DNA from 3 places in the Streptomyces sp. MST-110588 genome. Region 2 is predicted to be linked to each of the others. Evidence: riboswitches for the same ligand, from Rfam matches in the RefSeq annotation. Region 2 holds a riboswitch; each other region holds the start of a gene.

Evidence for each region. A riboswitch is a leader RNA that binds a small molecule or an ion and turns the genes downstream of it on or off. The one in region 2 is predicted to bind cobalamin.
Region 1: another riboswitch for cobalamin. It lies ahead of metE (5-methyltetrahydropteroyltriglutamate--homocysteine S-methyltransferase); the one in region 2 lies ahead of KGS77_RS28825 (cobalamin biosynthesis protein).
Region 3: another riboswitch for cobalamin. It lies ahead of KGS77_RS25775 (HoxN/HupN/NixA family nickel/cobalt transporter); the one in region 2 lies ahead of KGS77_RS28825 (cobalamin biosynthesis protein).

Annotation. Positions count from the first base shown of each region.
Region 1 covers NZ_CP074380.1:1,144,621-1,151,680, forward strand. Annotated here, with positions in the region: gene KGS77_RS05200 (TDT family transporter) at 1-570, shown strand, start outside; gene KGS77_RS05205 (helical backbone metal receptor) at 663-1,412, opposite strand; gene KGS77_RS05210 (hypothetical protein) at 1,445-1,915, opposite strand; gene KGS77_RS05215 (TROVE domain-containing protein) at 2,243-3,823, opposite strand; cobalamin riboswitch at 4,278-4,426, shown strand; gene metE (5-methyltetrahydropteroyltriglutamate--homocysteine S-methyltransferase) at 4,582-7,023, shown strand; gene KGS77_RS05225 (hotdog domain-containing protein) at 7,020-7,060, shown strand, end outside.
Region 2 covers NZ_CP074380.1:6,577,872-6,584,931, forward strand. Annotated here, with positions in the region: gene KGS77_RS28815 (putative cobaltochelatase) at 1-1,410, opposite strand, end outside; gene KGS77_RS28820 (cobyric acid synthase) at 1,583-3,145, opposite strand; partial or broken gene KGS77_RS28825 (cobalamin biosynthesis protein) at 3,387-4,360, opposite strand; cobalamin riboswitch at 4,485-4,638, opposite strand; gene KGS77_RS28830 (hypothetical protein) at 4,842-5,456, shown strand; gene KGS77_RS28835 (caspase family protein) at 5,463-7,060, shown strand, end outside.
Region 3 covers NZ_CP074380.1:5,890,370-5,897,429, forward strand. Annotated here, with positions in the region: gene KGS77_RS25770 (VOC family protein) at 1-135, shown strand, start outside; gene KGS77_RS25775 (HoxN/HupN/NixA family nickel/cobalt transporter) at 200-1,417, opposite strand; cobalamin riboswitch at 1,415-1,649, opposite strand; gene KGS77_RS25780 (ABC transporter substrate-binding protein) at 1,825-2,940, shown strand; gene KGS77_RS25785 (iron ABC transporter permease) at 2,994-4,130, shown strand; gene KGS77_RS25790 (ABC transporter ATP-binding protein) at 4,274-5,068, shown strand; gene KGS77_RS25800 (hypothetical protein) at 5,981-6,391, shown strand; gene KGS77_RS25805 (isocyanide synthase family protein) at 6,466-7,060, opposite strand, start outside.

The DNA of each region.
Region 1 (7,060 bases), 5.4 Mb from region 2:
GGGATGTCCGTTCTCGGCACGCTGATCGTGCTGCCCCTGGTCTTCGCCCGGCTGCTCCGCCACGGCCCGCCGCCGCTGGCGCTGACGCCGACGCTCTTCCTGGTCCTGGGACCGCTCGGGCAGTCCACGACGGCCGTGGGCAACCTCGCGGACGCCGCGCCCGGCGCCGTCGGCGCCCCCTACGCGCGGGCGATGAGCGCCTTCGCGGTCCTGTGCGGCGTGCCGGTGACCGGCTTCGCACTGCTGTGGCTGGCGCTGGCCGCCGCGCTGGTGGTCCGTGCCTTCCGGGCCGGCCTGCGGTTCGCGATGACCTGGTGGAGCTTCACCTTCCCCGTCGGTACGTGCGTCACCGGCGCCGCGAGCCTGGCCCGGCACACGGGGCTGACCGCCTTCACCTGGACGGCGGTGGCCCTGTTCGCCCTCCTGGTCACGGCCTGGCTGGCGGCCTGGATCCACACCGCCCTGGGCCTGGTCCGCGGCACGCTCCTGGTCCCGCCCGCCCGGCCCATGCCGGACAGCGGGACACCCGACGACCGGCCGGCGACCGCTCCCCTGCCGGCCACGGTCTGAGCCCGGCGGGAGGTCGCGCGCCGCGGCCGTGGCGCCCTCGGATCATCCGGCGAAGAGCGGGCGCACCGCCGTACGCCAAAGGCCCGCCGTCCTCAGCGGGCCGCGTCCAGCGCGGCCGACAGGACGGCGGGGGCCCGGGTCAGTGACGGGCCGTACCAGGTCAGATGGCGTCCGCTGACGAGGGCGGCGGGCAGGCCGGGGAACGCCTCGGGGCCGTCGTCCGCCGTGAAGCGGTACGGCTCGTCGGGGAGGACGACCAGGTCCGCGCCGCAGGCGTTCAGCTCCGCCACGGGGACGCGCGGGTAGCGCTCGGCGTGGTCGGCGTACACGTTGCGTACGCCGAGCCGGGCCAGGAGGTCGCCCGCGAAGGTGTCCCGGCCCAGCACCATCCACGGCCGTCGCCAGATGGGCACCACGGCGCGGCGGACGGCCGTGGCGGGCGGCGCGGCCCGCTCCGCCTCGCGCCAGGCGCCCGCCGCCTCCTCCAGCCAGGCGGGCCGGGCCAGCCCGCAGCCCCGTACCAGCACCCGTTCCAGTTCCCGCAGGGCCTGATCCAGGTTCCGTACCTCGGTGACCAGCACCTCCAGACCGGCCGCCCGCAGCGCGGCGAGGTCGCGCGCGCGGTTCTCCTCCTCGTTGGCGATGACCAGGCCGGGCGCGAGGGAGGTGATCAGGGCGAGGTCCGGGTTCTTGGTCCCGCCGACGCGGGCGACGTCCAGGCCGGGCGGGTGGCTGCACCAGTCGGTGACGCCGACCAGCAGGTCCGGTGCTTCGGTGGCCACCGCCTCGGTCAGGGACGGGACCAGCGACACCACGCGCCGCCTGGGTATGTGACCGGTCATCACCCCACCGTACGCGTGCGTGGCGGCCCCCGTCAGGGTCGTCGGCCGGCGTGCCGGTGCATCAGGTACGACGCCCCGCCCGCCAGGATGAGCAGCGCCACGCCGCCCGCGGCCTGGGCGACGCTCACCTCGCCGACGCCGCCGCCGAGCCCGGTCCTGGCGTCCGCGGAGGGGTCCGCGCCGCGCACGGCCAGGGTTTCGGTGAACCGGTCGCCGCCGGGCCCGCACTCGATCGTGACCCGGTAGGTGCCGGTCGCGGCGGAGGTGCCGATCCGGGCCTCCGCGCCCATGTGGTCGCCCCCCGGTGCCAGCGGCACGTCACCGAACAGGTCCGAGGTCGCCTTGGCCTGGTGGCCCGCGCCGCACCGCTTGTCGTCGCTGATGCTGACGCTGCGGCCCGGTATCACCGGATTGGGGTGGGTGGAGGCCGACACGACGGGTGCGGCCAGGCCCAGGGTGGCGACGGCGATCAGGGCGACGGCGGACGTACGCACAGCCTTCATGATCATCTCCAGCCGCCGGTCGCGGTCCCGGTGACCGCGAAAGACAATCCGGCTCACTGGGAGGGAACCATCGAACCCGCTCCGGCGCGACGCGGGCAGGACCGTCCGGAGCCCCGATACGCCGTCAGGGGCAAGTGCCTCCAGGGAACGAGGGGCCACGACGGGTTCATACCCGCCGGCGTGTCCCCGCACGCCGTCGCGCCGTCGGCCCTCATCCCTCCACGCCGTCACGCCCGTGCGCCGTCGGCCCGTACCGCCTCCACGCCGTCACGCCCGTGCGCCCGCGTGCCGTACGCCCGCTCCGTCATCCCCTCAGGCCCCGCGGCCTCACGCCGCCGCCGTCTCCCACGGCCACCGCGCCCGCTCACCGCCCGCCAGCAGCCCGACCATGGTGAACAGCTTGTCGCTGAAGCCGCCGATCTCGTAGCGCAGCGGCCGTGCGGCGTCGATCGACGAGGCGGCGTACCCCGTGGTGTCCACCCCGAACACCGGCACGTCGGCGGGCACCGCGTCGGAGACCGACACCTGGCGGCGGCCCGCGCGGTGCTCGAAAGCCTGCATGTCGGAGATGATCACTACCCGGTCGTGCCCCCGGTAGGCCGCCTGGAGCGCCGCGACCGTCTCCGTGCCGTGCCCCACCTCGCCGATCCGCGCGCAGAACGCGTCGACGTCGCGGAGCACCGAGCCGCCCGGCGTCAGCGGGTGCCGGAAGCGCCCGGTGGCGTAACCGACCAGGTCCACCGCGCTGCCACGGTGCGCGAGGGCCACGCCGAAGAGCGCGCCGACGTCCACGTGCCGGATCCGGGAGCCGCCGGTGACCGGGCCTTCCATGGACGCGGAGGTGTCGACGAGTACGAGGGTGCGGCCGGGCAGGCGCGGGATGTTGGCGCTCGCGGCGGTCAGCGCCGTCTCCAGCGCGTGGCCCCAGCGCAGCGAGGGCGCGGCGCGGTAGGCGGACAGGAAGCGGTAGGGGAACTGCCGGGAGCGGGCGACCTCGGCGGGGTCGGCGAGCCGCCCGGCGACCTGCTCGGCCACCTCGTCGGGCACTCCGGCCTCGTCCAGGTTCCGCAGGTTGCGCAGCAGCGCCATGTATCCCATGGAGGGCAGCAGCGCCGTCCAGACCGCCGCGTCCATCGGGCCCCGGAGCCAGCCGGCCACCGCCTCCCAGGTCATCCCGGCCGCGCGCAGCACCTCGGCGGCGTCCGGCCGCTCCAGTACCGCCCGCCGCTCGCCGGCCGGCAGTTCCGCCAGCGCGGCCCGGGCCCGTACGGTCGCCAGCGTCCGCGGTACGGGGTTGGCGCGGCCGTGCCGGCGGTCCAGGGCGTGCCGGAAGAGGTCGCCCTGCCAGGCCGCCCGGTCCGGGTGGGGCGTGGCGTGCACCAGTTCCAGGACGTCCCCGAAGCGGAAGGCGTGGCTGCCGGTGTCGTACTTCAGCAGGGCGCGTTCGGTGTACAGGCGGCGTACGGCGTCGGCCAGGCCCCGCTTGACGGGCTTGGGCACGGCGCGCCCGTACGTCCCCGTCCAGTACGCCAGCAGCTCCCCCGGCTCGTCGGCACGCAGGCACACCGCGTCCACCAGGCGGCGGTTGCCGCCGTGCAGCCCGGCGTCCAGCCGTGCCTTGACGGCTTCGGCGGCGGCGACCACCGACGCGGAGCGCATGCCTGCCTCACCGCGCAGCCAGGCCAGGAAGCCGGCGGTCCATTCGGCGTCCTGGACGGCCACGGTCCGCACCAGGGACCGGTACCGCTCGTCGCGCTCGCCGGCCTTCTCGTAGAAGGTCTGCTCACCGACCATGTTGACGACGGCCAGCAGGACCAGTTCGTCCTTCGCGGCCCGGGTGTACGCGGCGCCGCCCTCGTGGGTGACGGTGCCCGTGAAGCGCTTGAGGGCGCGGTTGAACTTGCTCATCTCTTCCCCCGGGTGGAGCGGTGTGTGGTGCGGTGGTGCGCGGAGCCGCTGAGGGAAGGCGCGAGGAGCGGACCGGGGCGCCCGAGATCGGAAGTCGGCGGCGGGCTGCGTGGGAAGCGAAGTAACCGCCGCCTGCGCACCGGGCGCTCCGGTGCCGTCGCGCCTCCCGAGATCAAGGCCGACGACGGCAGGTAAACGCCGTACCGCACACGGCGGAACGATTTCAGGAGTCGAACCCGAATCAGCACCGGAAGTAACCGTCGTCTTCGCACCGGGAGGTGCGTTCGTGGAAAGGAGCCTAGAAGGCCCGCCCCGCGTCGTCACCCGAATTAATCAGCCCCCGCCGGCCGCCGGGCCCGTCGCGGCCGTGGCCGTCGCGACACCCGCCCGTCACACCGGGGTTGTACGCTGCCAAGCGCAGTCGGTTCGCCCCGTCCGCCAGGCGGGAGCGTCGTAAGAGGGAATCCGGTGGAAATCCGGAACTGCCCCGCAGCGGTGAGTGGGAACGACCGCCGTCATACGCACTGGACGCGAGTCCGGGAAGCGACGGCCAGTAGGTGCCCGGCCCCAGGAGGCCGGGCGTGCCCGCGAGTCCGAAGACCTGCCACTGCCCGTGCGCCCGCCGGGTGCGCGGTGGACCGTGACCTCGTGGGCGGGTCGGCGGCGGGAGCGTACGGGACGGTCTCCTCTTCCCGTGCCCTTCCGGTGCCCGCACGGCGCTCCGCGGGGTCGCTTCAGGACTCGCGAAGGAGAGTTCCGTGACCCAGGCATCACCGAACGGGCGCCGGGCGCCGGCCCCGGCCGCGCTGGCCACCCTCCACGGCTATCCCCGGCAGGGGCCGGGCCGGGAGCTGAAGAAGGCCGTCGAGGGCTACTGGTCCGGCGGTACCGACGCCGGGCGACTGCTGGAGACCGCGCGGGAGCTGCGGGCCGGCGTACGGGCCGAACTGCGGGCCGCGGGCGTCGAGGAGATTCCCACCGGTGACTTCTCGCTGTACGACCATGTGCTGGACACCGCCTGGATGGTGGGCGCCGTCCCGGCCCGGCACCGCGCCGCGGCCACCGGCGGCCTCGACACCTACTTCGCGATGGCGCGTGGCACCGCCGAGGCCGAACCGCTGGAGATGACCAAGTGGTTCGACACCAACTACCACTACCTGGTGCCGGAGTTGAGCGCGGGCACGGTCTTCACCGCCGACTCCCGCAAGCAGGTGGCGGAGTACACCGAGGCGCGGCGGGAGGGGCTGCGGGCCCGTCCCGTACTGCTGGGCCCCGTCAGTTTCCTGCTGCTGGCCAAGCCCGCGCCGGGCACCGACCCGCACTTCGAGCCGCTGACGCTGCTGGACCGGCTGCTGCCGGTCTACGCGTCCGTACTGGCCGATCTGCGGGCCGCCGGGGCGCGGTGGGCGCAACTGGACGAGCCGGTGCTCGTCCAGGACCAGCCCCGGTCGGTGCTGTCCGCCACCGCCCGCGCCTACCGGTTCCTGGGCGCCGCCGCCGACCGGCCCAAGCTGCTGGTGGCCTCCTACTTCGACGCGCTGGGCGAGGCGCTGCGCCCGCTGGCCGACTCGCCCGTCGAGGGCCTGGCGATGGACTTCACCGGCCCCGCCGCGGCCGACGTGGACGCGCTCGCCGCGATCGGCGGCCTGCCGGGCAAGCGGCTGGTGGCGGGCGTCGTGGACGGCCGCAACGTCTGGGCAGCGGACCTGGAGAAGGCCCTGGGAACGCTCGCCACCCTGCTCGGGCTGGCCGGGCGGGTGGACGTCGCGCCCTCCTGCTCGCTGCTGCACGTCCCGCTGGACGTCACCGCCGAACGCGACCTGGACCCGCAGATCGCCCGCTGGCTGTCCTTCGCCCGGCAGAAGACCGAAGAGGTCGCGCTGCTGGCCCGGGCCCTGAACCAGGGCCGGGACGCCATCGCCCCGCGGCTCGCGGCCAACCGGGCGGCGCTGGCCTCCCGGGCGGGCTCCGCGCTCGTCCGCGACGACGCCGTACGGGAGCGGGCCGCCGCGGTCACCGCCGCCCAGACCCGCCGCCCCCAGGAGTACCGGGAGCGGGCCGCGGCCCAGCGCGCCCGGTTCGGCCTGCCGCCGCTGCCGACCACCACCATCGGCTCCTTCCCGCAGACCGGCCGGCTGCGGCGGGCCCGTGCGGAGCTGCGCTCGGGGCGGATCGACGCCGCCGGGTACCGCTCCCGTATCGCGCAGGAGGTGCGCGAGGTCATCGCCTTCCAGGAGAAGGCGGGGCTGGACGTCCTGGTGCACGGCGAGCCCGAACGGGGTGACATGGTGCAGTACTTCGCCGAGCGGCTGACCGGCTTCCTGGCCACCCGGCACGGCTGGGTCCAGTCCTACGGCACCCGGTACGTGCGTCCGCCGATCCTGGCCGGTGATGTCTGCCGCCCGGCGCCGATGACCCTGGAGTGGACCGGTTTCGCGCAGTCGCTGACCGAGCGCCCCGTCAAGGGCGTGCTCACCGGGCCGGTGACCATGCTCGCCTGGTCCTTCGTCCGCGACGACCAGCCACTGGCCGACACCGCCCGGCAGGTCGCGCTGGCCCTGCGCGAGGAGGTCGCCGACCTGGAGGCGGCGGGGACCGGGATCATCCAGGTGGACGAGCCGGCGCTGCGCGAGCTGCTGCCACTGCGCCGCCCGGCGCACCGGGCCTATCTGGACTGGGCCACCGAGGCGTTCCGGCTGGCGACCTCCGGCGTGCGCGCGGACACCCAGATCCATACGCACATGTGCTACGCCGAGTTCGGTGACGTGCTGGCCGGCATCGAGGAGCTGGACGCCGATGTGATCAGCCTGGAGGCGGCCCGGTCGCGGATGGCGGTGGCCGGCGAGCTGGCGGCGGCCGGGTACCCGCGGGCGGCGGGGCCCGGCGTGTACGACATCCACGCGCCGCGGGTGCCGTCCGTGGCACAGATGACGGAGCTGATCGGGCAGGCGCTGCGCGCGGTGCCCGCCCAGCGGCTGTGGGTCAATCCGGACTGCGGGCTGAAGACCCGCTCGCCGCGGGAGGTGGAACCGGCGCTGGAGCGCATGGTGGCCGCCGCCCACGCGGTACGGGCCACGCTGCCGGCGGGGACCGGGAACCCTCAGGCCCGTCGGACCCCTCCACCGTCGCCCCGGCCCCTCCCCCGGCCCCCGCCACCTCCCCGTCGCCGTCCGCTCCCCAGGACTGAGAGGCACCCTTGAGCACCGATCTCTCCTTCGGCCCGGCCCACAAGGCCCC
Region 2 (7,060 bases):
GCGGCCGTGTGCCGTACGGGCCCGGGAGCGGCGGCCGTCGGCGCCCTCGCCCAGGCCCGGCACGTCCAGCCGCCGGGTCCTGAACGGCTCGGCCGCGCCGACGGCGGCCTTCTCACCGCCCCGGCCGTCCTGGCTGTCCGCGCCGGCCTGGCCGGCGTCCTCGGGGCGGCCGGAGCGGGCCTGCGGGCCATCCGGCGCCGGAGCGCGGTCGGGCCCGGACGCGGGCGGCTGTTCGGGGAGCTGCGGCCGGTCGTGCGGGGGCCGCGCATCCTCGCCGGGTGCCCCGTCCGTACCGCCGTCACCGTCCTGCGGCGGCTGTCCGCCGCCCGGTCCGCCGGGCCCGTCCGGACCGTCGCCGTCCGGGTCCGGCTCCGGGCCGTCGTCCTCGTCCTGGTCCGCGGCGAACTCCTCCAGCGTCCGGTCGAGCTTGTCCTCGTCCAGGCCGGGGGCGTCGAAGGGATTGCGCCGGCGGCGGTGCGGGAGGGCCAGCAGCGCGGCCTGCCGTACGTCCTCCTCGCGGACCTCCGTACGGCCCGCCCACGCCGCCAGCGCGCAGGCGGTGCGCGCCATCACGATGTCGGCGCGCATGCCGTCCACCTCGAACGCGGCACAGACCGCGGCGATCTGACGCAGCGCGGCGTCGCCGAGCACCACGGACGGCAGCAGGGCGCGGGCGGCGGCGATACGGTCCCGCAGCGCCTCTTCCTCCGTGGCCCAGCGCGCGGCGAAGCCGGCCGGGTCGGCGTCGTAGTCCAGCCGGCGCCGTACGACCTGGACCCGCTGGTCCGGCTCGCGGGAGGCCGCGACCTCCACCGTCAGGCCGAAGCGGTCCAGCAACTGCGGGCGCAGCTCACCCTCTTCGGGGTTCATCGTCCCCACCAGCAGGAAGCGCGCCGCGTGCCGTACGGAGACGCCTTCGCGCTCCACGTAGGAGGCGCCCATGGCGGCGGCGTCCAACAAGGAGTCCACGAGGTGGTCATGGAGCAGATTGACCTCGTCGACGTACAGCACGCCGCGGTGCGCTTCCGCCAGCAGGCCCGGCTCGAAGGCCTTCACGCCCTCCGACAGCGCTCGCTCGATGTCCAGCGCGCCGACGAGCCGGTCCTCGGACGCGCCGATGGGGAGTTCGACCATTTTGGCGGGGCGCTCGACGCCGGCACCTGTCTGCTCGTGCGGCCCGTCCGGGCAGCCAGGGTCCGGCGCGGCCGGGGCGCAGGAGAAACGGCAGCCGGGCACGACGTCGACGTGCGGCAGCAGCGAGGCGAGCGCCCGGACGGCGGTGCTCTTGGCGGTGCCTTTCTCGCCGCGGACGAGCACGCCGCCCACGGCCGGTGAGACCGCGTTCAGCAGCAGCGCCAGCCGCAGGTCGTCCATGCCGACGATCGCGGTGAAGGGGTAGGGGTTGGTCACGTGCCGATCACTCCTTCGAGTGGCTTGCGAAGACTGCCGGCCGAACTACGGGCGCCGGGGAGCGATCTCGCAGCCTCGGCTCCGCCTGAGCGGAGGTGGTCCACTTCTGCACGAGCAGTTGGCTGGGCCGCTGCTGTGGTCCCCGCGTCCGCGGGGTTGCCGCCGGGGCCGCTCACGGCGCCCCCGGCGGTATGAACGGCAGCCCGTCCGGCACTCCGCCCTCGATGAGCCGCAGCAGCGCGTCGGTGTCCGCGTGCTCCTCGATCAGGTCGCCGAGGCGGTCCAACTGCTCCTCGCGCAGCGCCGCGAAGCTGGTGTCGGGAGCGGGCACGAACGCCCGGCCCGCGTCGGCCGCGACCCGCCGCAGGAAGGCCCGCCGGAAGGCGTCGCTCTCCAGCGAGCCGTGCCAGTGCGTGCCCCACACCACACCGGACCGGCAGCCGTCCAGGGCGGTGCCCGCGCCGTCGGTCAAGAAGGGCTCCGCGCCGTCGACCTCGGCCACGCCGTGGTGGATCTCATACCCCTCGACCGGCTCGCCCAGCGCCCGACCCGTCGGCCGGGCCAGCGTCTTGTCCACCGCGAACCGTACGCGTACGGGCAGCAGCCCCAGCCCCTGGACGACCCCGGCCCGGGACTCGACCTCGTCCTCGATGCGCTCGCCCAGCATCTGGTAGCCGCCGCAGATGCCCAGCACCGGGCGGCCCTCGGCGGCCCGCCGCCGTACCGCGTCGGCCAGGCCGCGCTCGCGCAGCCACCGAAGGGCGCGCACGGTGCCGCGGGTCCCGGGCAGCACCACCAGGTCCGCGTCGGCCAGTTCCTCGGGGCGGTCCACGAACCGCACCACCACGCCGGGTTCGGCGGCCAGCGCGTCCACGTCCGTGAAGTTGGACATCAGCGGCACCGCGGCGACCGCGACCCGCAGCACGTCCGCGCCGTGCGGCGGCGCCACCACGCTCTCGCGCACCGCGCCCCGCAGGGAGACCCGCAGGCCGTCCTCCTCGTCGATGCCCAGGCCGTGGGTGAAGGGCAGCACGCCCAGCGTCGGCCGGCCGCTCAGCCCCTTGAGCATGTCCAGCCCGGGTTCCAGCAGCGACACATCACCGCGGAACTTGTTGACGAGGTAGCCGGCGACCAGCGCCTGGTCCTCCTTGGACAGCAGCGCCGTGGTGCCGAAGAAGGAGGCGAAGACGCCGCCGCGGTCGATGTCGCCGACCACCACGACCGGCAGTCTGCCGGCCCGCGCGATGCCCATGTTCACGATGTCGGTGCGCCGCAGGTTGATCTCCGCCGGGCTGCCGGCCCCCTCGCAGATCACCGCGTCGTGGGTGCGCCGCAGCTCCTCCAGGCACGCCGTGACGGTGTCGAACAACTGCTCCTGGCGGCCCGCGTGGTAGCCCCGGGCACTCAGCTCACCCACCGGCTTGCCCAGCAGCACCACCTGGCTGCTGCGGTCGCCGCCCGGCTTGAGCAGCACCGGGTTCATCAGCGCGCTCGGCTCTACGCGGGCCGCGGCGGCCTGCATGGCCTGCGCCCGCCCGATCTCCGCGCCCTCGCGCGTCACGTACGAATTGAGCGACATGTTCTGCGCCTTGAAGGGCGCCACGCGGACGCCCTTGCGGGACAGCCAGCGGCAGATGCCGGCCGTCACCACGCTCTTGCCCGCGTCGGACGTGGTGCCCGCCACCAGCAGCCCACCACCGAGGGCGCCGCCCGGCGCCGTACCGCGGCTGCTCACGCTGTCCCGGCCGCTTCGGCCGTCGTGGTCACTGCGACCGCTCACAGGGCACTCCTCGCCATGTCCTCACCATCACGTCCCGCCACCGCAAGGCTGCCCGGAACCGGCCCGTGCGGCCCGTACGACCTGCCCGGTGCGTACGGCTCGGGCGCGCCGGGCAGGCCCGGCCCGTACGCTCCGTCCGGCGTCCGGGGGCGGGCCAGGGCCGCGCTCCCGCGCCGGCGCATCGCCGGCCGCCGCCTCACGACGACCGCCTCCTCGCGGCCGGCCGCGCGTTCAGCGCACCGGCCACGGCCCGCCCCGCGACGGTCACCGCCAGCGCCAGCGCGCTCACCCGGCGCGAGAGCGCCACCGCCCGCTCCACGTCCCGCACCGCGACGGCCCGCCCCGCGCCGCCGTTGAGCACCGGCCGGTGCTCGACGCGCCCGCCGTACGCCAGCGTGCCCCCAGCCGCAGCCCCAGCGCGCCCGCGAAGGACGCCTCCACCGGCCCCGCGTTGGGGCTCGGGTGGGCCCCGCCGTCCTGGCGCCAGGCGCGCCACGCGCCCCGCCGGTCCGGCCCGGCGAGCACGGTCAGGGCCGCCGTCAGCCGGGCCCCCGGCCAGCCGGCGACGTCGTCCAGCCGGGCCGACGCCCAGCCGAAGCGCCGGTAGCGCGGCGACTTGTGACCCACCATCGCGTCCAGCGTGTTCACCGCCCGGAAGGCCACCAGCCCCGGCACACCGGCCACCGCGCCCCATACGAGCGCGCCGACCACCGCGTCGGAGGTGTTCTCCGCGACGGACTCCACCACCGCGCGCGCGATCTGCTGCCCGTCCAGCGCCTGGGGGTCGCGCCCGCACAGATGCGGCAGCCGCTCGCGGGCCACCTCCAGGTCGCCCGCCTCCAGCGCGCCGCCGATCGCCCGCGCCTCGCGGCGCAGCGACGTGCCGCCCAGGACGGCCCAGGTGGCGGCGGCGGTCAGCGCGAGGGAGGCGCGGGAGGAGGACCGTACGGTACGGGCCAGCAGCGCGGCCCCGGCGGCGGCCCCGCCGGCGCACAGCGCGGCGTGCACCGCTCCGTACCCGCGGTGGTCGCGCCACAGCCCGCGCTCCACGGCGCCCGCGGCCCGCCCGAAAGCGGCCACCGGATGACCGCGCCGGGGATCGCCCGCGATCAGGTCACCGAGGAAGCCCAGGGCCGCGCCGCACGCGTACGTGGCGTGTTCGGCACGCATCGGATCAGGCCGCCGTCACGCCTTGGAGGGACGGTACGGCACGAAGGGATCTCGAACTGCGGCCGGGCATGGCGGTGTGTCCTCACTCAGGGTCCGCGCCCTGGTTCGACGTGAACGGCGACGAGAGTCTCCTGGCTCCCGGATCGGCGTCTCCTCCGGCCTTCCAGTCCGTACGCGCACACCCGAGGCGGGCGCGGGCCGGGCCGTGGCCTTCGCTGGAGGAACGCTCCCCGGTGACAGTGGCGGGACCGCGCCGGATTCTCACCGGACTTCCTCATCTGTCGCCGAATGGCTCCGGCAGTCCACCACGCTCCGCGAAGGCCCGTCAACTCGCCTGTGACCTGCGGTGAGGCCGGTACGTGGGCACTGTGGCGCGCGCCACAGGGTAAGGGGGGCGTCACATACGGTTGCCTGTGCCGCCGCTGGCGCGTCACTATCTGGTGCACGGCGGGCGATGGGGCTCGCCGGAAGGGGGCCGGGAATGCCGGACAGTGCAAGCCGCCGTGAGTTCCGCCTCAGGATCACGGGCACCAACAATCCGCACCAGGACATCGAGGACCTCAAGGCGTGGCTGGAGCGCGAGCCCTGGCTGGCCGGCCAGGGACACGAGTGGGTGGTGCGGCCACAGTCGGATGACGAGGGGCAACGGCCGGAAGGGGCGGAACGGGCGGAAGGGCTCGAAGGGGCGGAGAAATCCGGGCGGCCCGTACGGACCGGACAACCCGGGCGGCCCGTACGGACCGGACAACCCGGACGGCCTGTACGGACCGGACAGCCGGGCCGGCCGGACACCGGGCGCCGGGACATGGCGATCGGCGCGGACGAGCTGATCCTGGTGGTGACCGGCGCGTTCACCGCCGAGATCACCAAGAGCCTGCTCATCACCCTGCGGGAGTGGCTCAGACAGCGCCGCGAGGAGCGCGCCGCCGGCGAGGAGCCCGGCGTCGCGCTCGGTGACGGCGGCGGCCTGCGCGACATCGGCGACGCACCGCCGGGAGACCGGCCGCCCGGCAACCGGCCCTGCGGCAGCCGGCCCCCCGGGCGCCCGGATCCCCGCGCCGGTACGGACGAAGGCGGCGGCGCCGGCGAGGGATGAGCCGCGATGTCCGTATATGACGCGCGTGGCAAACGGAACCGGGCGCTGCTCATCTGTGTGAGCGACTACGAGACCCTCCCCAAGCTCCCGGCGGTCGAGGCCAACGCGGAGGAACTCAAACGCGCCCTGACCGACAAGAACACCGACCTGTTCACCGAGCGCGAAGTGCGCATCTGCCGGCCCCGGGAGCCCTGGGAGCTGGACCAGGCGCTGGACACCGTCGCCGCCGAGGCGCGCGGCCTGCTGCTCATCCACTTCTCCGGCCACGGCAGGGTCCGGCTCAACGGCGGCGACCTGCAACTGATGGTCGGCGTCTCACGGACGGGCCAGACCCACAAGGCGGTCTCCTGGCAGCAGACCGTCCTGCCCTATCTGGAACACTCGCGGGCCGACCGCGTCGTGATCATCCTGGAGTGCTGCTTCTCGGGCAACGCCGACGAGGGGTTCCACTCCCGTCGCAAACCCATGTCCCTCCTGATGGCCGCCCAGCCCAACCGGCGCATCTTCAGCGGCGAGGAGCCGTTGGGCGGCACGGTCTTCACCCGCGCCGCCGTCCAGATCCTGCGCGAGGGCATTCCGGGCCGGCCGTACGTGACCTTCGAGGACTTCGTACGGGCGCTGCGCGAGCGGCTCGCCGACGAGGAGACCCCGATGGGCGACGTCTGGGAGCCCCGGTCGGCCAAGCAGAACACCGTCGACGACGTCGTCCTCTCCTTCGCCACGCCCGAAGTCCGGCCCCCCACACCGCTGCGCATCCGGATCCGCCGCTGGTTCCGGCGGTACGTCCTGCGGCGCCTGCGGGTCCTGACGGCCATGGCGACGGCCGCGGGCCTGATCCTCGCCGGCCTCGTCGTGGCCGACGCGCTGCGCCCGGAGCCGCCCTGCCCGCCCGCACTCGAACTGCGCCTGCTGACCGCCCCGGAGGCGGAGCCCACGCTGCGCCGGGCGGCCCTGGAGTACGAGATGTCCGCCCTGAACACCCGTGCGCTGAAAGGGGAGGGAGACATCCCGGACGGCTGCCGGCGTGCGCAGATCACCGTCTACTCCGCGGCCAAGGACCAGGTCGTCAAGGGGTTCGCCGCCGCCGGCCGCTGGCAGGTACAGGCCGGTGGTGACCGGGCGCGGGGCCCCGGGAGTTCCGGGAGTCCTGCGAGCCCCGGGAGTCCCCAGGGCCCCACGAAGTCCGGGAACCCGAAGGGCTCCCAGGGGCCCGAGGACTCCGGCGGGCAGAAAGGGGGGACGGGCACCGACCCGCTGTACCGTCCCGGCCCCCAGCCCGACCTGTGGATCCCCGAATCCACCGCCGACTACCTCGAAGCCCGCCGTGGCATGGCGTCCGCCGCCGCCTCCCCGGCCGGCCTGGCCAACACCGGCCCGGTCGCCTACACCCCCCTGGTCGTCGGCGTGCCGGAGAAGAAACGGCCGGCCGACGTCGAACGGGTCGGCGGCGCCTGGCAGGCCCTCCTCGCGGCGACCGACCCCGACCACCAGAACCTCAAACTGCTGCGCCCCAGCCCCGTACTGTCCGGCACCGGCCTGATGCACACCCTCGGCCTCTACCTCGCCAACGACGGCTCCTGGAGCGGCTCCGGCAGCGCGCCCGA
Region 3 (7,060 bases), 690 kb from region 2:
ATGTGGCGTGTGCCGCGCGAGGACTGGCCGGGCGCCGGGGAACGGGAGCTGGTGCGTCCACTGGACCTGAACGAGGAACTCAAGCGGTGGGGGCCGGACAGGGTGACGGGGGCCGCCGCGGGGTCGGCCACCTGACGGGGGCGCGCGGCGGCCCACCCGGCGGGAGTGCCGGAGGGGCCGCCGCGGCCGAGCGGTGCGCTCAGGTCTCCTGCGGGGCCTGTGCCGTACGGGACGCCCAGCGCTTTTCGACGCCGGCCAGGCGCCAGTACGCGAGGGCCGCGGCCCAGACCACCACGAACAGGCCCACGATGACGAAGCCGACGTTGTCCAGGTTCAGGGACGATATCCAGCCCGTGAGGCCGTCGCTGAGCCCGAGTTTCTCGTGCAGGACGGACACCAGCTCGATGGTGCCGATGAAGAACGCGACGGCGATCGACAGCCCGGTGATGGTGAGGTTGTAGTAGACCTTGCGTACCGGGTTCGAGAAGGCCCATTGGTACGCGAAATTCATGAACGTACCGTCCAGGGTGTCGAACAGGCTCATGCCGGCGGCGAAAAGGAGCGGCAGGCAGAGAATCGCGTACCAGGGGAGGCCGGCGGCGGCACCGCTGCCCGCCATCACCATCAGCGTCACCTCGGTTGCGGTGTCGAAGCCGAGCCCGAAGAGAAAACCGAGCGGAAACATCTGGCCGGGCCGGGTGATGGAACGCGTGAAACGGCCCAGAACGCGGTTCATGAAGCCACGGGAATCGAGGTGCTCCTCCAGTTCCCGCTCGTTGTAGCGGCCCTCGCGCATGGCCCGGAAGACTCGCCAGATGCCCGCCAGCGCCACGAGGTTGAGGGCGGCGATGAGGTAGAGGAAGGTACCGGAGACGGTGGTGCCGACGGTGCCGAGGATTTGGTGCGTACGGGACTCGTCGTCCATCAGGACACCGGCGAGCTGCGCGCCGCCCGCCACCAGTGCCGCCATTGCGACCACGACGCTGGAATGCCCCAGCGCGAACCAGAAGCCGACCGAAACGGGCCGCTTTCCGTCAGCCATCAGTTTGCGGGTGGTGTTGTCGATGGCGGCGATGTGGTCGGCGTCGAAGGCGTGCCGCATGCCGAGGGTGTACGCGGTGATGCCCAGTCCCACCCCGAACACCTTGTTTCCCACCGTGTAATGGTGGGGGGCGACCAGCAGGAACAGCACGCCGAAGGCGACGACGTGCAGACCGGCTATCACGGCTATCAGGCCCGCGGTCCGTACGGTGTCCTGACGCCGCCAGCGGAATGCGGGGAGTTCGGGCGCGGCGGAGGAAGAAGAGGAGGAGGGGGAAGGGGTAGGAGAAGGGGAAGGGGCAGGGGAAGCCGGGGGAATGGGGGGAGTTGGGGACGGGGACATCCGGTGGTCACGCTCCAGCACCTCGTGGATCAATTCGTGAGATGCCGTGGCCGGTCTCCTGGCTTACGGGTGTCCGCGCCCGGCCCGGCCTTCCCGGCCGCGGGCTGCGGTCAGTGGCCCCGTACGCGCGCACGATGCGCATGACACCTCGTGACACGTACGGAAGGGTCGGGAACTGCCCGATCACAGTGGCGAGGGCCGCTCCGGACTGGGACCTCTAGGTCCGTCACCGGTCTTCCCGAACACCACGGCCCGGACACTCTAACGTCCGGCCAGGTCATCCGGTCACCGAGCCGCTGTGAGCCACTTCGGGACGGGTGGGAACCGGGCGGCGGGTTCGTTCGACTACCTGGTCCGGGTTCGCAGCGGTGAGCCCGTGATCGGTCGAATTCCAGGGAGTACGGATGCGCCTTCGCGCGAAGTGCGGCGTCGCGGTGACGATGACGGTTGCGGTCGTGGCGACACTGGCCGCCGGCTGCGGCGGCGGAAGCAGCGGCGGCAGCGGTGACAGCGGAAGCGGAAGCGGAAGCGGTGATGGCGGTACGGCCGGCTTCCCGGTGTCGGTGACCGATTGCGAGGGCCGTAGAACGACGTTCTCCCGACCGCCGGCGAAAATCGTGACCAGCAATGCCTCTGCCTTGGACATGCTGCTCCGGCTCGGTGCCGGGGACCGGATCGTCGGCACCGGATTCCCGCCCGGGAAAGGCACGTTGCCCGGTGAACTGGACGCACGGGCGCAGAAGGTTCCGGTCCTGGGCAAGGCGGTGATCCCGAAAGAGAAGCTGCTCGGTTCGGGGGCCGATCTCTACGTCGACACCTTTGCGTCGATGGGCAACATGGGCGCGGCGGGGGACCTGCCGTCCGAGGCGGAATTCTCGGCGGCCGGCATCAAGCACGTCTTCCTCGCCTCGACCGCCTGTGCACCGAAGAAGAACGCACCGCAGCGGGATCTGTCCGGGGTCGAGGGCGACATCCGGCGGCTCGGCGCGATCACCGGGACGTCGCGGCGCGCGCTGGAACTCGTACGGGGAATGGAGAAGAAGGTGGCGGCGGTGCGGAAGGCCGTGGCCGGTGTTCCGGAGGCGAGGCGGCCCACGTACTTCTTCTTCGATTTCGACGCGGGGACGAAACAGCCCATCGCGGTGTGCAACCGGCAGGTTGCCAACGCGGTGATGACGCAGGCCGGCGCCCGCAATGTCTTCGCCGACTGCGCGGGCGACTTCAAGCCGGTTTCCTGGGAGGACATCGTCAAGAAGGACCCGGACTGGATCCAGCTCGGTGTCCGTCGCCGTGGCGACCCGGCGGCCGACCGGAAAGCCTTCGCGCAGGCCGAGGAATTCCTCAGGGAATTCCCGGGGACGGCGGGGCTGCGCGCGGTGAAGGAAGGGAGATTCCTGCGGATCGGGTCGGAGGAGACCACCATCGCGGGCGTCGGGAACGCGGACACGGTGGAGAAGATCGCGCGGACGCTGTATCCGGGACAGATGGGTCAGGTGGGGGAGAAGGGACAGACAGGGGAGAAGGGGCCGTCGGGGGAGAAGGGGCAGGCCGGGTGAGGCTCCGTACGGGGCGTATGCCTCAAGACGCGCGTACGCGGCGTACGGTGCGCATATCGCGCACAGGGCCTACGGGGCGTACGGGACGTACAGGGCGTGGTGTCAGGGCCGGATGGCTCGCCGCCGGGCTGGGCATCGCGCTGCTGGTCGCGCTGACCGCCGCCGTCTCCTTCGGCTCCACCGACATCGCGCCCGGTCAGGTGTGGTCGGTGGTCTTCCGCAGGCTGTCCGGCGAGGCACCGCGGCCCGGCACGGACGACCTGATCGTCTGGCAGTTGAGGGTGCCCAGGGCGCTGCTGGCGGCGTTCGTCGGGGCAGGGCTCGGACTGATCGGTACGGCGGCCCAGGCGCTGGTGCGCAATCCGCTCGCGGACCCGTACCTGCTGGGCATTTCCAACGGCGCGTCGCTCGGCGCGGTGGCCGCGATCGTCCTGGGAACGGGACTGGGGACGGGACTGGGAGCCGGGGCGGGCGCGGACGCGGGCGCGGGATCAGGATCGGGCGCGGGCGCCGGGGGTGTGACTTCGGGGCTGAGCCTGTCCCTGGCGGCCTTCGCCGGTGCATTGGCCGCCTTCGCGCTCGTCTGGCTGCTCGCCCGTAGGGGTGGTGGTTTCTCGCCGCTGCGGCTGGTGCTGGCAGGCGTGGGCATCGGACAGTTCCTGTCCGGTTTCACCAGCTACCTGGTGTTGCAGGCGGGGGACGAGCAGCAGACGCGCGGCGTCCTGTTCTGGCTCATGGGCAGCCTCAGCGGCGCGACCTGGAGCGCGCTGGCCCTGCCGGTCGTCGCGGTCCTGGCGGGCCTGCTGTTCCTCCAGTCGCGGGCCCGCGCGCTGAACGCCATGACCATGGGCGACGAGACGGCGGCGAGCGTGGGCGTCGACGTCGTACGGCTGCGCAGGCTGCTGTTCGTGGTGACGAGTCTGCTCACCGGCGTCCTGGTGTCGGTGTCCGGGGCGATCGCCTTCGTCGGGCTGATGGTGCCGCACCTGTGCCGCCTGGTCGTCGGGGGCGATCATCGCAGGATGCTGCCGCTGGCGGCGCTGACCGGCGCGCTGCTGCTGGTCGTGGTGGACATCGTGTGCCGTACGGCGATGAGTGACCAGGAACTGCCGGTGGGGGTGGTGACCGCGCTGATCGGCGCGCCGGTGCTGCTGCTGGTCCTCGACCGGCGTCTGGACAGCGGCAGATGAGCGGGGAGCGGGGAAGGGAGAGGAAGGAGCGGAGAAGGGTGAGCGGGGAGCGAAGAAGGGGGAGCGGGAGCGGGGAGCGCCAGGTGAACAGCGGTGAGGAGAACGGCGGCAGTGGTGGGGACGGCGGGTGCGCAGTGACGGGGATGCGTATCGACATCGACGATCTCCGGGTGTCGTACTCCGGACGGTGCGTGGTGGCCGGCGTACGGATGATGGCCGCACCCGGCGAGATCGCGGGCGTGGTCGGTCCCAACGGGAGTGGCAAGTCCACGGTCCTGCGTACGGTGTACCGGCACCTGGCCCCCGACGCCGGACGGGTGCTGCTGGCCGGTGAGGACGTACGGGCGATGCCCTCGGCGCGGGCCGCCCGGCACATCGCGGCCCTCCCGCAGGAGCGCGGCGGCGACTTCGAACTCACCGTCCATGAGGTCGTGGCGATGGGGCGCACCCCGTACAAGAGGGCCTTCGCGGGCGAGGACGAAACGGACCGTGACGTGGTGTCCCGGGCGTTGGCCGATGTGGGACTGGCGGGCCAGGGCGGGCGCCGGTTCTCCGCGCTCTCGGGCGGGGAACGGCAGCGGGCGCTGCTCGGCCGGGCCTTCGCACAGCAGCCGGACGTGCTGGTACTGGACGAGCCGACCAACCACCTGGACGTACGGCACCAGGTGGAGCTGCTGGCCCTGCTGCGCGCGCAGGGCCGTACGACGCTGGTCTCGCTGCACGATCTGAACGCGGCGGCGTCCGTCTGCGACCGGCTGCACGTGATGCACGAAGGAGCGGTGGTGGCGTCCGGGGCACCGCGCGAGGTGCTCACGCCCGAGCTGCTGGCGGAGGTCTTCGGCGTACGGGCCGCGGTGGTCGACCATCCGCTGACGGGCGACCCGCTGATCGCGTTCGACCACCGACGGCCGGCGGATGCGGACGGGTGCCGGCTTTAGCGTCTCCCGGCTTTAGCGTCTCCCGGCTTCACGGCGTGGTCGGCTCTTGAGTGGATCAAGTGGCCGGCTCTTGAGTGGATCAACTCGTGACGCGGCGAGGAGCTGCATGGAGTGAAGGCACTTCAACCACTCAGGGAGAATGAGGGCATGGACTGAATGGGGACGAGGCTGTGCTGCGTCCGGTGGCCGATGGCGATGCTGAGGTTCTCGAAAGGGGCGTAGGAGAACCGGAAGTCGCGGTGATGCGAGACGATCCAGCAGCAAGAGAGCGCCGGTGTCCGGTCAGTGTGAGGGGCGGCAGCGGCGTACATAGTAGGCATAGGTCAGTGCCAGTACCAGAGGGCCCCACAACATGCCCGGGGTGATACAGACCTTCGCCAGGATCTCCCACCAGATGTTGGAGAAGCCGACTCCGTCGAAGCCGGGGACGTGGAGCCAGTGCAGCAGCGTGGGCGCCCAGAAGGCCGTCGCGCCCAGGCCGCCGAGCGCGGCGGGGACGATAGCCGCGAAGGGCGGAATGCGCTTCCCCCGATGACCGGCAGCCAGCGGGGCGCCGCCTCGCCCCAGCCTCGCACCAGGCCGAAGGAGAGCAGCGCCAATGCCTCTGAGACGACGCTGAGCCCGAACACGTAGGGGATGGCCCACCACACCCACTCGGCCCGTCAGTCTTAACGATCTCCGGTGAATGGCTGACCGCCCCGCCCCGCACCGGCCGGATGCACGACCAGGCTGCGGTCCGCACCGAGGGCATCGCCGGGCGACTGCGGTTGCCGCGGTTGCATCCGGACGTGGAGGCAGGGTGTGGCGCTTCGGTGGTTTGTCGCTTTGTGGCTGTCGTCATGCCGGCAGACGCGGAGTAGTTTCCGCAGTGGGCCTGGGGCCGAAAGGGCGGCCCGGCCCACGGGAGAGATCATGCGCCTCCACAACCCTCTTCTCCAGAACCTGGCCGTCAAGACCCGGCTGAGCCCAGGCGTGCTGGAAGAGTCCGTCGCCGCCCTGCGCGAGTGCGAGGAGGCCGTCACGGTCTGCGCGGCGGCGATGCTCACCGAGGGAGAGCCGGAGCAGATGCGGGAGGCGGTCTCCCGCGACGTGGACTGCGCCGATGTCCTGACCGCCACCCGCCGGGTGCTGGCCCGGGCCGGCGGCGGCGACGTCGGCGTACTGGCCGCTCAGTTGAACGCCTGCGCGGTGGCCTGCGAGCGCAGCAACGAACTCTGCTCCCAGCACGCGGACCACCTCGAACACTGCCGTGTCTGCGCGGAGGCGACCGGCAAGGCCGCCGAGGCGTGCCGCCGCATCATGGCGGGGGTGACGTCCGCCTGAGCGGACGTTCCCGGCGGACGCGGACGCGGACGCGGAGGCGAAGGCGGGCGCGGAGGCGGAGGCATGCCGACTCGTCACGACTCGTAGTGGCTCGGCCGTCCGTCCCGGTGGACGAGGCGGCCGGCCGCGTCGGCGTCCGCGCGTCGCATCAGCCGTACGCTGCCGTCCGGGCGCCGCAGCACACATGAGTGCCACGGCGTCATCCAGGCGTCCGGCGCGTCCAGCAGCCTGATGCCGAACTTGGCCGCGCCGCGCGGCTGCGGGTGGATGGACAGGCGTACGGCGTCCGGGTGGTGCTCGGCGATCAGGGCTCCCCAGGCGCGGCTGCGCTGGATGACCGCGTAGGCGCGGGTACGGCAGTGGCGCTGGAGGGCCGAGCGGGTGCCGGCGAAGCCGGTGGTGTCCTCGACGAGGAAGCGGGTGATGCCCCGGTACAGGCGCAGGACCTCCTGGGGGTCGGGTTCGTGCGGGTCGGGTTCGTGTGCGTTTGGAGAACCGTGCGCGTCCGCTGGTTCCGCTGTTCCTGGTGGCTGCGTGGTTCGCGTATCGGCTCGTGTACTGGCCTGCGTACCGGCCCGCGTACCGGCGCGTCCTGCTGTACGCGTTGCCGCACGCAGGGCGTCCAGGGGCGGGGCGTAACGTTCGTGCACCAGCGTGCGCTTGGCTTCA